DNA from 2 places in the Streptomyces sp. NPDC048483 genome. Region 1 is predicted to be linked to the other one. Evidence: riboswitches for the same ligand, from Rfam matches in the RefSeq annotation. Region 1 holds a riboswitch; the other holds the start of a gene.
The links. A riboswitch is a leader RNA that binds a small molecule or an ion and turns the genes downstream of it on or off. The one in region 1 is predicted to bind ZMP and ZTP.

Region 1 (7,734 bases):
TGGAAGGCGGAGGTCAGCAGGAGGAAGGCGGCGCCGCCGCCGATCAGCAGGGCGTAGGTCGCGGGGTTGGTGAGGAGGGCGGCCGGTGCGAAGTCGTCGATGAGGCGGACGGCGACCTCCACCACGCCGAAGCCGAGGCCCGCGCCCAGCCCGAGTACCGCCGCGCGCGCCCGGTCCGGGAGGCGGCCGGCCAGGGCGCCGGAGGCGAGGACGGCGAGCGCGAAGAGCAGTGCCGCGGCGCGGAGTTCGGTGGTGCCCCGTAGGTGGCCCTCCGTGCCGGAGGCGAGGCCCAGCAGCGCGAGACCACCGCAGACCGTCCCCACCGCGGCCCACTCGGCGCGGCGGAGCCGGCTGTGCAGCACCGGGGCCGCGACCACCGCCGTCACCGCGAGCGTGGCCGCCAGCGCCGCCCCGACCACGTAGATCGGCAGCGCCCGCAGCGCCACCAGCTCCAGAAGGAAGCCGACGCCGTCCAGGGCGAGGCCGAGCAGATAGCGCCACTGGGTGAGCACCCGCAGCAGCAGGCGCGGGTCCACGCCGGATCCGGTGCCGGGCGTGGTGGTCCGGGCCGCGACGGCCTGGAAGACGGAGGCGGTACCGAAGCACACAGCGGAAGCCGGCGCACAGATCATCCCGAGGACCATGAACCGACTTTGACATCCTCCGCCCCGTAAAACGGGGCGGAATCCCATTCGAGCTACGGTGCGGCTCGGCGGGTGGTTGACGCTTCAGCGCCTGCCCAACGGCGGTCGCCGTCGACGCCGCCTACACCAGCAAGTGGGGCGCCCAGCACTGGACCCGTCCCCTGACCGGCACCAAGCGCGCGATGACCCGCCACGACGCGGCAAGCATCGCGATCGGAAGGCGCGCCCTGGGGCACCCCAGAGCGTGCGGGAAACCGCCCACGTGTCACCGGGTCACGGACACGATCCGTGCGCGCCGGACACGACGAGAACGTGGTGGACCAGAGCGCCCCACACCGTTCGGGGCGTTCGGCTGAGCATGAGCTCTGGCATCAGGACTCACTCCCGCTCAGTCTGTAGGAACGGTCGGAAAACCAGGGAGGAGTCGGAAACCGGGGGAGGGTCGCTTCTGGTGAGTGGGGGCGGCCCCCTACGCTGGCCCCATTCGGATTCCGGGCAGTGTCTGCGGACAAGCGTCTGGTTGACGACGAGAGTTGACGGCAAAAACGGGGGAAGGTGCGCAATGGCGGACAAGGCGCGTCGGCGACTGCGGTCGAGCACGGTGATCCTGGGCGGGATGGGCGCGCTGGCCGCCGCTCTCACCTCCTGCGGATCGGAGCCGGACAAGCGCTGCGTGGACCGCAACAGCTATGACGCGATCAACGGGTATCGCGTCGTCGATGCCAAGAACTGCTCCGGTGGCGGGTCGAGCAGTGGCAGCACCAGCAGTGGCGGCACCAGCAGCGGCTCGTACGGACAGAGCGGCCGCAACGGCGGGCTCGGTAAGCAGAAGCAGTCCACGGACGGTCAGTGGTACTACGGGCCGGACAAGACGAGCGGCCGGTTCGCCGACAACGGAACGTTCAGCAAGGCCCAGGCCGTCGACCGGGGCGGCTTCGGCTGCTCGGGTTCGGGCGGCTCGGGCGGCTCGCACGGCCGCATCGGCGGCTGAGCGGGCACGGTCGCAGACATGCAACGGCACACCATTGAGCCGCGCCCCGGCTGGCAGGAGACCGTCGAGGCTCAGGGGCTGATCTACCCGCTCACCCGCTATCCGGACGACTCGCTGCGCCCGTACTGGGACGAGAGCGCCTACTACGCGTTCTCGCTGCCCGAGGTGGAGGCGCTGGAGGACGTCGTCGAGGAGCTGCACGGGATGTGTCTGGCGGCCGCCGCGCACATCGTGGCGGAGAAGCGGTTCGGCGACCTGGGGATCGAGGATCCGCGGCTGGCCGCGCTGGTGGCCGAGTCGTGGCGGCGGCGGGACGAACTCCCCTCCGTATACGGGCGGTTCGACCTGCACTACGACGGCAGCGGCCCGGCCAAAATGCTGGAGTACAACGCCGATACGCCGACCTCGCTGGTCGAGGCGGCGAGCCCGCAGTGGTTCTGGATGGAGGAGCGCTTTCCCGGCGCCGACCAGTGGAACTCGCTGCACGAGCGGCTGGTGGCGGCCTGGAAGCGGCAGGCGGCCCTGCTGCCGCCGGGCGCGCCGCTGCACTTTGCGCACTCGGCGGGCGATGAGCTCGGCGAGGATCTGATGACCGTCGCCTATCTGGAGGAGACGGCGCAGCAGGCCGGCCTGGAGACCGTCGCGATCTCCATGGAGGACATCGGCTGGGACCGGCTCTCGGGCCGCTTCGTCGACCAGCGGCTGCGGTTCATCCGGTCCTGTTTCAAGCTCTACCCGTGGGAGTGGCTGGCCACCGACGCCTTCGGCCCGTATGTCCAGGACACCCTCGACAACGGCGGCGGCACCGGCTCCACCCTCTGGATCGAGCCGGCCTGGAAGATGCTGCTGTCCAACAAGGCGCTGCTGGCGGTGCTGTGGGAGCTGTTCCCCGGGCATCCGAATCTGCTGCCCGCGTATCTGGACGGGCCGCGCGAGCTGGCGCATACGAAGGGGTACGTGGCCAAGCCGCTGCTGGGGCGGGAGGGCGAGGGCGTCACGCTGCACGAGCCGGGCGCGGAGCCGGTGCTGCGCGGGCCCGAAGACCCCTGCTGCTACCAGGAGTTGGCGCCGCTGCCGGACTTCGACGGGAACCGGGTGGTGCTCGGGGCCTGGGTCGTCGAGGACGAGGCGGCGGGGCTGGGGATCCGGGAGTCGGCGGGGCCGGTGACGGATGAGTACGCGCGGTTCCTGCCGCATGTGATCCTCTGAGCCGGATGCCGGATGCCGGATGCCGGATGCCGGATGCCGGATGCCGGATGCCTGATGCCTGATCCGGCGCCCCGCGCCCGGGGCTACGCCTCCAGCGCGCCCCGCAGCTGGTCGAGTCCCCAGTCCAGGTCCTCCTTGCTGATCGTCAGCGGCGGCGCGATCCGGATCGTGGCGCCGTGGGTGTCCTTGACCAGCACCCCGCGCGCCATCATCCGCTCCGCGACCTCCCGCCCGGTGCCGCGCGACGGATTGATGTCCACGCCCGCCCACAGCCCGCGCCCGCGCACCGCGTCCACCGCGCCGCCGCCCACCAGCGGCGCCAGCTCGCCGTGCAGATGCTCACCCAACTCCGTTGCCCGCGCCTGGAGTTCACCGGTCCGCAGGATCGCGATGACCTCCAGCGCCACCGCGCACGCCAGCGGATTCCCGCCGAAGGTCGAGCCGTGCTCGCCCGGCGCGAAGACGCCCAGCACCTCGCGGGAGGACACCACGGCGGACACCGGCACCACACCTCCGCCCAGCGCCTTGCCGAGCACATACATGTCCGGCACCACGCCCTCGTGCTCGCACGCGAAGGTCCGCCCCGTACGGCCGAGCCCGGACTGGATCTCGTCGGCGATGAACAGCACGTCCCGGGCACGGGTCAGCTCCCGTACGCCCGCCAGATAGCCCGGCGGCGGCACCAGCACGCCCGCCTCGCCCTGGATCGGCTCCAGGAGGACGGCGACGGTGTTCTCGTCGACGGCCGCCTCCAGCGCGGCCGGATCGCCGTACGGAACGATCTCGAAGCCGGGGGTGTACGGGCCGAAGCCGGCGCGGGCCTCCTCGTCCGTGGAGAAGGAGACGATGGTCGTCGTCCGGCCGTGGAAGTTGTTGTCCGCGACGATGATCTTCGCCCGGCCGTCCGGGACGCCCTTGACCTGGTAGCCCCACTTACGGGCCGTCTTCAGCGCCGTCTCGACCGCCTCGGCGCCGGTGTTCATCGGCAGGACGAGTTCCATTCCGCACAGCTCGGCCAGCTGCGTACAGAAGTCGGCGAACCGGTCGTGGTGGAAGGCGCGCGAGGTCAGGGTGACCCGCTCCAGCTGCGCGGCGGCCGCACGGAGCAGCCGGCGGTTGCCATGGCCGAAATTCAGCGCCGAATACCCGGCGAGCAGATCCAGATAGCGCCGCCCCTCCACGTCCGTCATCCAGGCACCCTCGGCGCTGGCCACAACGACCGGCAGCGGGTGGTAGTTGTGCGCGCTGTGGGCATCGGCGGCGGCTATCGCGCGTGCCGTTTCCGTGGACGTCACCAAAGGCTCCGTTTCGGTAAGGCGGGTGCCGGTGCCGGTACGGCAGGGCACTCGGCGCCCCTTTCCATTGTCACGCTGGCTAGACTTTGCTCCGCACACCGTGACTGGCGTACGGGGAACCGACCCCGAGGGAGCGGTGTGCGGCCGCAGCAGCGGCCTTCACGAGGTGTCGCCCCGCCTGGGCACCCCGGGACCCGACCGGACCACCGATCGCACGCCCCGGAGGAATCACCTCATGACGCTTCCCCTTTCCCATCCGCACCTCGGTGCCGCCGATCCCGAACTGGCCGCGCTCGTCGGCGCCGAGGAACGGCTCCAGGCCGACACCCTGCGCCTGATCCCCAGCGAGAACTACGTATCGGCCGCCGTTCTCGAGGCCACCGGCACCGTCCTGCAGAACAAGTACAGCGAGGGGTACGCGGGCCGTCGCTACTACGAAGGCCAGCAGAACATCGACCGCGTCGAGACCCTGGCCGTCGAGCGCGCCAAGGCCGTCTTCGGCGTCGAGCACGCCAATGTCCAGCCGTACTCCGGCTCGCCCGCCAACCTCGCCGCCTACCTCGCCTTCGCCGAGCCCGGCGACACCGTGCTGGGCATGGCGCTGCCGATGGGCGGCCACCTCACCCACGGCTGGGGCGTCTCGGCGACCGGGAAATGGTTCAACGGCGTCCAGTACGGCGTCCGCGCGGACAGCGGCCTCATCGACTTCGACGAGGTGCGCGACCTCGCCCGCAAGGAACGCCCGAAGATCATCTTCTGTGGCGGTACGGCCGTGCCCCGCACCATCGACTTCGCCGCCTTCGGCGAGGTCGCCCGCGAGGTCGACGCCGTACTCGTCGCCGACATCGCGCACATCGCCGGCCTGATCGCGGGCGGCGCGCACCCGTCCCCGGTACCGCACGCGGACGTCATCTCCACGACCACCCACAAGACCCTGCGCGGGCCCCGCGGCGCCCTGCTGATGTCCCGCGCCTCGCACGCCAAGGCCATCGACAAGGCCGTCTTCCCCGGCCTCCAGGGCGGCCCGCACAACCACACCACCGCCGCCATCGCCGTCGCGCTGCACGAGGCGGCCGCCCCGTCCTTCCGCGACTACGCGCACGCCGTCGTCGCCAACGCCAAGGCGCTCGCCGAGGCGCTGCTGGCGCGCGGCTTCGACCTGGTCTCCGGCGGTACGGACAACCACCTGGTGCTGATCGACCTGACGTCCAAGGACGTCCCGGGCAAGGTCGCCGCCAAGGCCCTGGACCGCGCCGGGATCGTCGTCAACTACAACACCGTCCCCTTCGACCCCCGCAAGCCCTTCGACCCGTCCGGCATCCGGATCGGTACGCCGTCGCTCACCTCCCGCGGACTGGGTACGGACCTGATGCCGCAGGTCGCCGAGTGGATCGACCGCGGTGTGGCGGCCGCGGGGACAGGTGACGAGGCGGCGCTGGCGGCGGTCCGGGACGAGGTCGCGGAGCTGATGGCGGCCTATCCGGCACCGGGGCTGCCGGCGGCCGGCTGACGACCGGCCGGCCGCCGGATGACGGCCGGCCGACCATCCGTCGGGGAGCACACCCGGACCTGAGACAATCGGTGCCATGGCTTCCGAACGTCCGCGTGTGCTCTCCGGCATTCAGCCCACCGCCGGCTCCTTCCACCTCGGCAACTACCTCGGCGCAGTCCGCCAGTGGGTGGCGCTGCAGGAGTCCCACGACGCCTTCTACATGGTCGTCGACCTGCATGCGATCACCGTCCCGCAGGACCCGGCCGAGCTGCGCGCCAACACCCGGCTGGCCGTCGCCCAGCTGCTGGCGGCCGGCCTCGACCCGGAGCGCTGCACCCTCTTCGTCCAGAGCCATGTCCCCGAGCACGCCCAGCTGGCCTGGGTCATGAACTGCCTCACCGGCTTCGGCGAGGCGGGCCGGATGACGCAGTTCAAGGACAAGTCGGCCAAGCAGGGCGCCGACCGCGCCACCGTCGGCCTGTTCACGTACCCGATCCTGCAGGTCGCCGACATCCTCCTGTACCAGGCCAACGCGGTGCCGGTCGGTGAGGACCAGCGTCAGCACATCGAGCTCACCCGTGACCTCGCCGAGCGTTTCAACGGCCGTTACGGCGAGACCTTCACCCTGCCTGCGCCGTACATCCTCAAGGAGACGGCGAAGATCTACGACCTGCAGGACCCGTCGATCAAGATGAGCAAGTCGGCGTCCACCCCCAAGGGCCTGATCAACCTCCTCGACGAGCCCAAGGCGACCGCCAAGAAGATCAAGAGCGCGGTGACGGACACCGACACGGTGATCCGCTACGACACCGAGAACAAGCCGGGCGTCTCCAACCTCCTCACCATTTACTCCAGCCTCACCGGCACCTCCGTCGCGGAGCTGGAGCGGCAGTACGAGGGGAAGATGTACGGCGCCCTCAAGACCGACCTCGCCGAGGTGATGGTCGATTTCGTCACACCGTTCCGGGACCGTACGCAGGAATATCTGGACGACGCCGAGACGCTGGACGCGGTCCTGGCCAAGGGTGCGGAGAAGGCCCGTTCGGTGGCCGCCGAGACCCTCGCCACCACCTATGACCGGCTCGGATTCCTGCCGGCCAAGCACTGAGCGGACCGCCCGCGGGACCTGCCACGGCCGGTCCCGCGGGCGGTGCGGCGGGCGGTCCGTCACCGGGAGGGCCGCATTGTCCGCAAGTAACAGGACCGAGGTCGCGCCCCGCGGCGGGCGCGCACCCGGCACACTGATAGCCGGTGCGTGCGAGCGCGCCGCAGTCGGACTGCCGCTGTGGACGTCAGAGAGCTTGTGGACTTCAGGAGGGAGAACGCCGTGGGGCCCGTAACGCTGGGCGTTTCTATCGCGGTCCCGGAGCCTTACGGGACCTTCCTGCAGAGGAAGCGCGAGAGCTTCGGCGACCCCGCCGCGCACGGCATCCCCACCCACATCACCCTGCTGCCCCCGACAGAGGTCGGCGCCGAGGCGCTGCCCGCCATCGACGCCCATCTGGCTGAGGTCGCCGCCTCGTTCCGGCCCTTTCCGCTCCGACTGGAGGGCACGGACACCTTCCGCCCGCTCTCCCCGGTGGTCTTTGTGAAGGTCGCCGAGGGCGAGGCGGGCTGCACGGCCCTCCAGGCCCGGGTCCGCGCCGCCTCCGGCCCGTGCGCCCGCGAGCTGGCCTTCCCCTACCACCCGCATGTCACGGTCGCGCACGGCATCGCCGAGGAGGCGATGGACCGCGCACACGCCGACCTGAAGGACTTCTCCGCCACCTGGACGATCGGCGGCTTCGCGCTCTACCAGCAGGGCGCGGACGCGGTGTGGCGGCTGGAGCGGGAGTATCCGTTCGGCCCGCAGACGGCCGGGGTGCCGCGGCAGGCGGACCTTTCGCGGCCGCCGGCGCCCGCCCAGTAGCCCCGGCCTCCAAGCGCTACAGCGGCAGACTGCGCAACGCCGCACGCTGCACATACCGTAATGCCGCCGTCGCATAGCGCAGCGTGCCCGGTATCCGGACGATCTCGGCGCGGCGGCGCAGCCCGTCGTCGATGGCCGTCGCGGACGTATGAGCCGCCACCGCTCCGGGGTATGCGGAGGCTAATGTTCCGGAT
Region 2 (3,201 bases), on a different contig from region 1:
TTCCCGCAGGCCCATGCGCTCCAGTACGAACAGGTGCGCCGCCCCGCGGAAGTCGACCGCATAGCCGCCACCGCGCAGGGCGGGGGCCACCTCGATCACGGTGGGGCGGTATCCGTAATGCGCGAGCCAGCAGGCCAGGGCCGGGCCCGCCACGCTCGCCCCCGAGATCAGCACCGTCTGCCCGCCGACCGGCCGCCCGGCCGTCGTCGTTCGCTGCGTCTGCGTCTGCGGATGCGGATGCGTCATTTCGCACTCCCCCATGTCGAGCGGTCCGTCGCGGCGGACGGTGACAGAAGAAACTGTATCCGACGGACACTTATTTGTGTACCCCGGAAACAGTTTTAGTATGCGGAGGTGGCTGAAGACGACGAGAAGACCAGCGTGTTCGGGGATCAGGCGGGCAGCGTGGAGCTGCTGTGGGGCGGGCGTGAGCGGCCCAGCCGTGGCCCCAAACCGGCGCTGAGCCTGGAGCGGATCACCCGTACGGCCATGGCCGTCGCCGACCTCGGTGGGCTCGGGGCGGTCTCCATGCAACGGGTCGCGGGCGAACTGGACTTCACCAAGATGTCCTTGTACCGGTACGTCCCGGGCAAGACGGAGCTGGTCGCGCTCATGATCGACACGGCCATGGGCGAGCCGCCGACCCTGGCCGGCGGCGCCCCGGGCGACTGGCGGAGCGCGCTGCGCACGTGGGCCGAGCAGCTCGCGGCGGCCTTCCGGCGCCACCCCTGGCTCCTGGACGCGACCACCGGCCCGCGCATCATGGGACCCAACGAGCTCGGCTGGGCCGAACGCGCCATCGGCGCGCTCGCGGACACCGGCCTCCACGGCAGCGAGCGGCTGGACGCCGTGGTCATCGTGACCGGCCATGTCCGGGCCATCACACAGGTGTCGGCGTCACTGGGGCTGGGCAGCGCGCAGGCGAAGGAGCCGGAGCAGGTGATGAGCGGGCTCCTGAACGAACTGCTCGTTGGGCGCACCGACCGGTTCCCGGCCCTCACCGCGGCCCTCGCGTCCGCCGAGGACACCAACTCCCGCGACCAGGCCCTGGAGTTCGGACTGGAGCGCATCCTGGACGGCCTGGAGACATATATCGCGCGGCGGGCGCAGGCAGAGCACCGGCCGAACGACCATCGGTGACGTCCCGCCCCGCGGCCCGTCCCGCGGCCCGTCCCGCCATGCCCGCTACCCTGGTTACCGGGCCGTGACTGGCGCTGAGGTGGAGCACCACCGGGGAGCGGCCCGACGGACCCCGTCACTGCCGTGCGCCTGGGCGACCCGCAGCCAGCGCGCAGGAGCAGCCCGTGTCCCAGGCCCGGTCCCACAACCAGCACCAGAACCGTCTCCAGAACCAGTCCCCGAACCAGCCGCACACGCCGGCGCACGGCGCCCAACTCATGGACGGGCGTGACCTTGCCCGCCGGATCGTCGACCGGAGTGCGGCCGTCGCGGCATCCCTCACGGAGCAGACCGGCGTCACACCGTGTCTGGCAACCGTGCTGGTGGGCGAGGATCCCGCGTCGGTGACCTACGTCCGGATGAAGCGTTCCCGGTGTGCGAAGGCCGGGATCCGGTCGCGGCACCTCGAACTGCCGGCCGCGACCACCACCGAAGAGCTGGTCGGCGCCCTCACGGAGCTGTCCGGGGATCCCGGGGTGCACGGGATTCTGCTGCAGCATCCGGTCGGGCCGCACATCGATGAGCGGGCCGCCTTCGAGGCCATCGCGCCGGAGAAGGACGTCGACGGGGTGACGACGCACTCGTTCGCCACGATGAGCTTCGGGCTGCCGGGCGGCTTTGCGTCCTGTACGCCCGGCGGCATCATGCGGCTGCTGGACGAGTACGGCGTCGATCCCGCGGGCAAGCGGGCGGTCGTTGTCGGCCGGAGTGCGATTCTCGGCAAGCCGGTGGGGATGATGCTGCTCGGGCGCGACGCGACGGTGACGTACTGCCATTCGCGGACCGCCGACCTGGGCTCGGTCGTACGGGAGGCCGATCTGCTGGTCGCGGCGGTCGGGCGGCCCCGGTTCATCCAGGGTGCGGACATCAAGGCGGGGGCGGTGGTGATCGATGCCGGCTACAACCCCGGGAACGTGGGGGATGTCGACTTCGCGTCCGCCAGTGCGCGCGCGAGCCTGATCACCCCGGTGCCGGGCGGCGTCGGACCGATGACCATTGCCGTGCTGCTGGAGCAGACGGCCGATGCGGCCGTCCGGCAGCTGGGCATCGAGGCCGCAGCCGGACCCGACGCCGCGGCGGCCCCCGCAGCCGTATCCCGGTAGGCCGCCCGTCCCGCCACCGCGCGGCGCCCGCTACAGCCGCACCGCCTTCCGCGGCCGGTCCTTCGCGCCCGTCAGCAGCCCGTGCAGCGCGGCGAATTCGTCGACGCACTTGGCGGTGCCGTTGACGACGCAGTCCAGCGGCTGATCGGCGACCGTCACCGGGACGCCCATTTCCTGGTGCAGTCGCCGGTCCAGGCCGCGCAGCAGGGCGCCGCCGCCGGTCAGGGCGATGCCGCGCTCGATGATGTCGCCGGAGAGTTCCGGCGGGCAGGCGTCGAGGGTGTGGTGGACGGCGCGGACGATGGCGTCGACGGGTTCGGTGAGGGCGTCGCGGATTTCCTCCTCGGTGACTTCCTGGATGCGGGGCAGGCCGCTGATGTGGTCGCGGCCGCGGACGGTGAAGGAGGTGCGGCGTTCGGGCGCGCCGTCCCTCTGGGGCCCGATCGGGGTCGGGGCGGCCGAGCCGATGGCGATCTTGATGTCCTCGGCGGTGCGTTCGCCGATGGTCAGGGCGTGCTTCTTCTTGATGTGGGCGGCGATGGCGGCGTCGAGGGCGTCGCCGGCAACGCGTACGGACCGGGCGGTGACCAGGCCGCCCATGGAGACGACGGCGACCTCGGTGGTGCCGCCGCCGATGTCCACCACCATGCAGCCGACGGGTTCTTCGACGGGGAGGCCGGCGCCGATCGCGGCGGCCATCGGCTCCTCGATGAGGTGGACCTCGCGGGCGCCGGCGCCGCGGGCGGAGTCGATGACCGCGCGGCACTCGACGCCGGTGATGCCGGAGGGGACACAGATGACCACGCGCGGCCGGGCGAACCGGCGGCTGGGCAGGGCCTTCTTCATCAGGGCGCGCAGCATCTGCTCGGCGGCTTCGAAGTCGGCGATGACGCCTTCCCGCAGGGGGCGCATCGCGGTG

Region 2: linked by a shared signal. The riboswitch ahead of AB0D04_RS31130 (bifunctional 5,10-methylenetetrahydrofolate dehydrogenase/5,10-methenyltetrahydrofolate cyclohydrolase) and the one ahead of glyA (serine hydroxymethyltransferase) in region 1 are both predicted to bind ZMP and ZTP.

What each region holds. Positions count from the first base shown of each region.
Region 1 is NZ_JBEZJZ010000011.1:9,254-16,987, forward strand. Features, by position in the region: gene AB0D04_RS08300 (hypothetical protein) at 1-644, opposite strand, end outside; partial or broken gene AB0D04_RS08305 (hypothetical protein) at 749-1,043, shown strand; gene AB0D04_RS08310 (hypothetical protein) at 1,207-1,635, shown strand; gene AB0D04_RS08315 (glutathionylspermidine synthase family protein) at 1,654-2,844, shown strand; gene rocD (ornithine--oxo-acid transaminase) at 2,928-4,139, opposite strand; ZMP/ZTP riboswitch at 4,230-4,330, shown strand; gene glyA (serine hydroxymethyltransferase) at 4,375-5,649, shown strand; gene trpS (tryptophan--tRNA ligase) at 5,726-6,739, shown strand; gene AB0D04_RS08335 (2'-5' RNA ligase family protein) at 6,959-7,540, shown strand; gene AB0D04_RS08340 (hypothetical protein) at 7,557-7,700, opposite strand.
Region 2 is NZ_JBEZJZ010000082.1:18,195-21,395, forward strand. Features, by position in the region: gene AB0D04_RS31120 (FAD-dependent monooxygenase) at 1-174, opposite strand, end outside; gene AB0D04_RS31125 (TetR/AcrR family transcriptional regulator C-terminal domain-containing protein) at 355-1,140, shown strand; ZMP/ZTP riboswitch at 1,195-1,282, shown strand; gene AB0D04_RS31130 (bifunctional 5,10-methylenetetrahydrofolate dehydrogenase/5,10-methenyltetrahydrofolate cyclohydrolase) at 1,398-2,282, shown strand; gene AB0D04_RS31135 (rod shape-determining protein) at 2,313-3,201, opposite strand, start outside.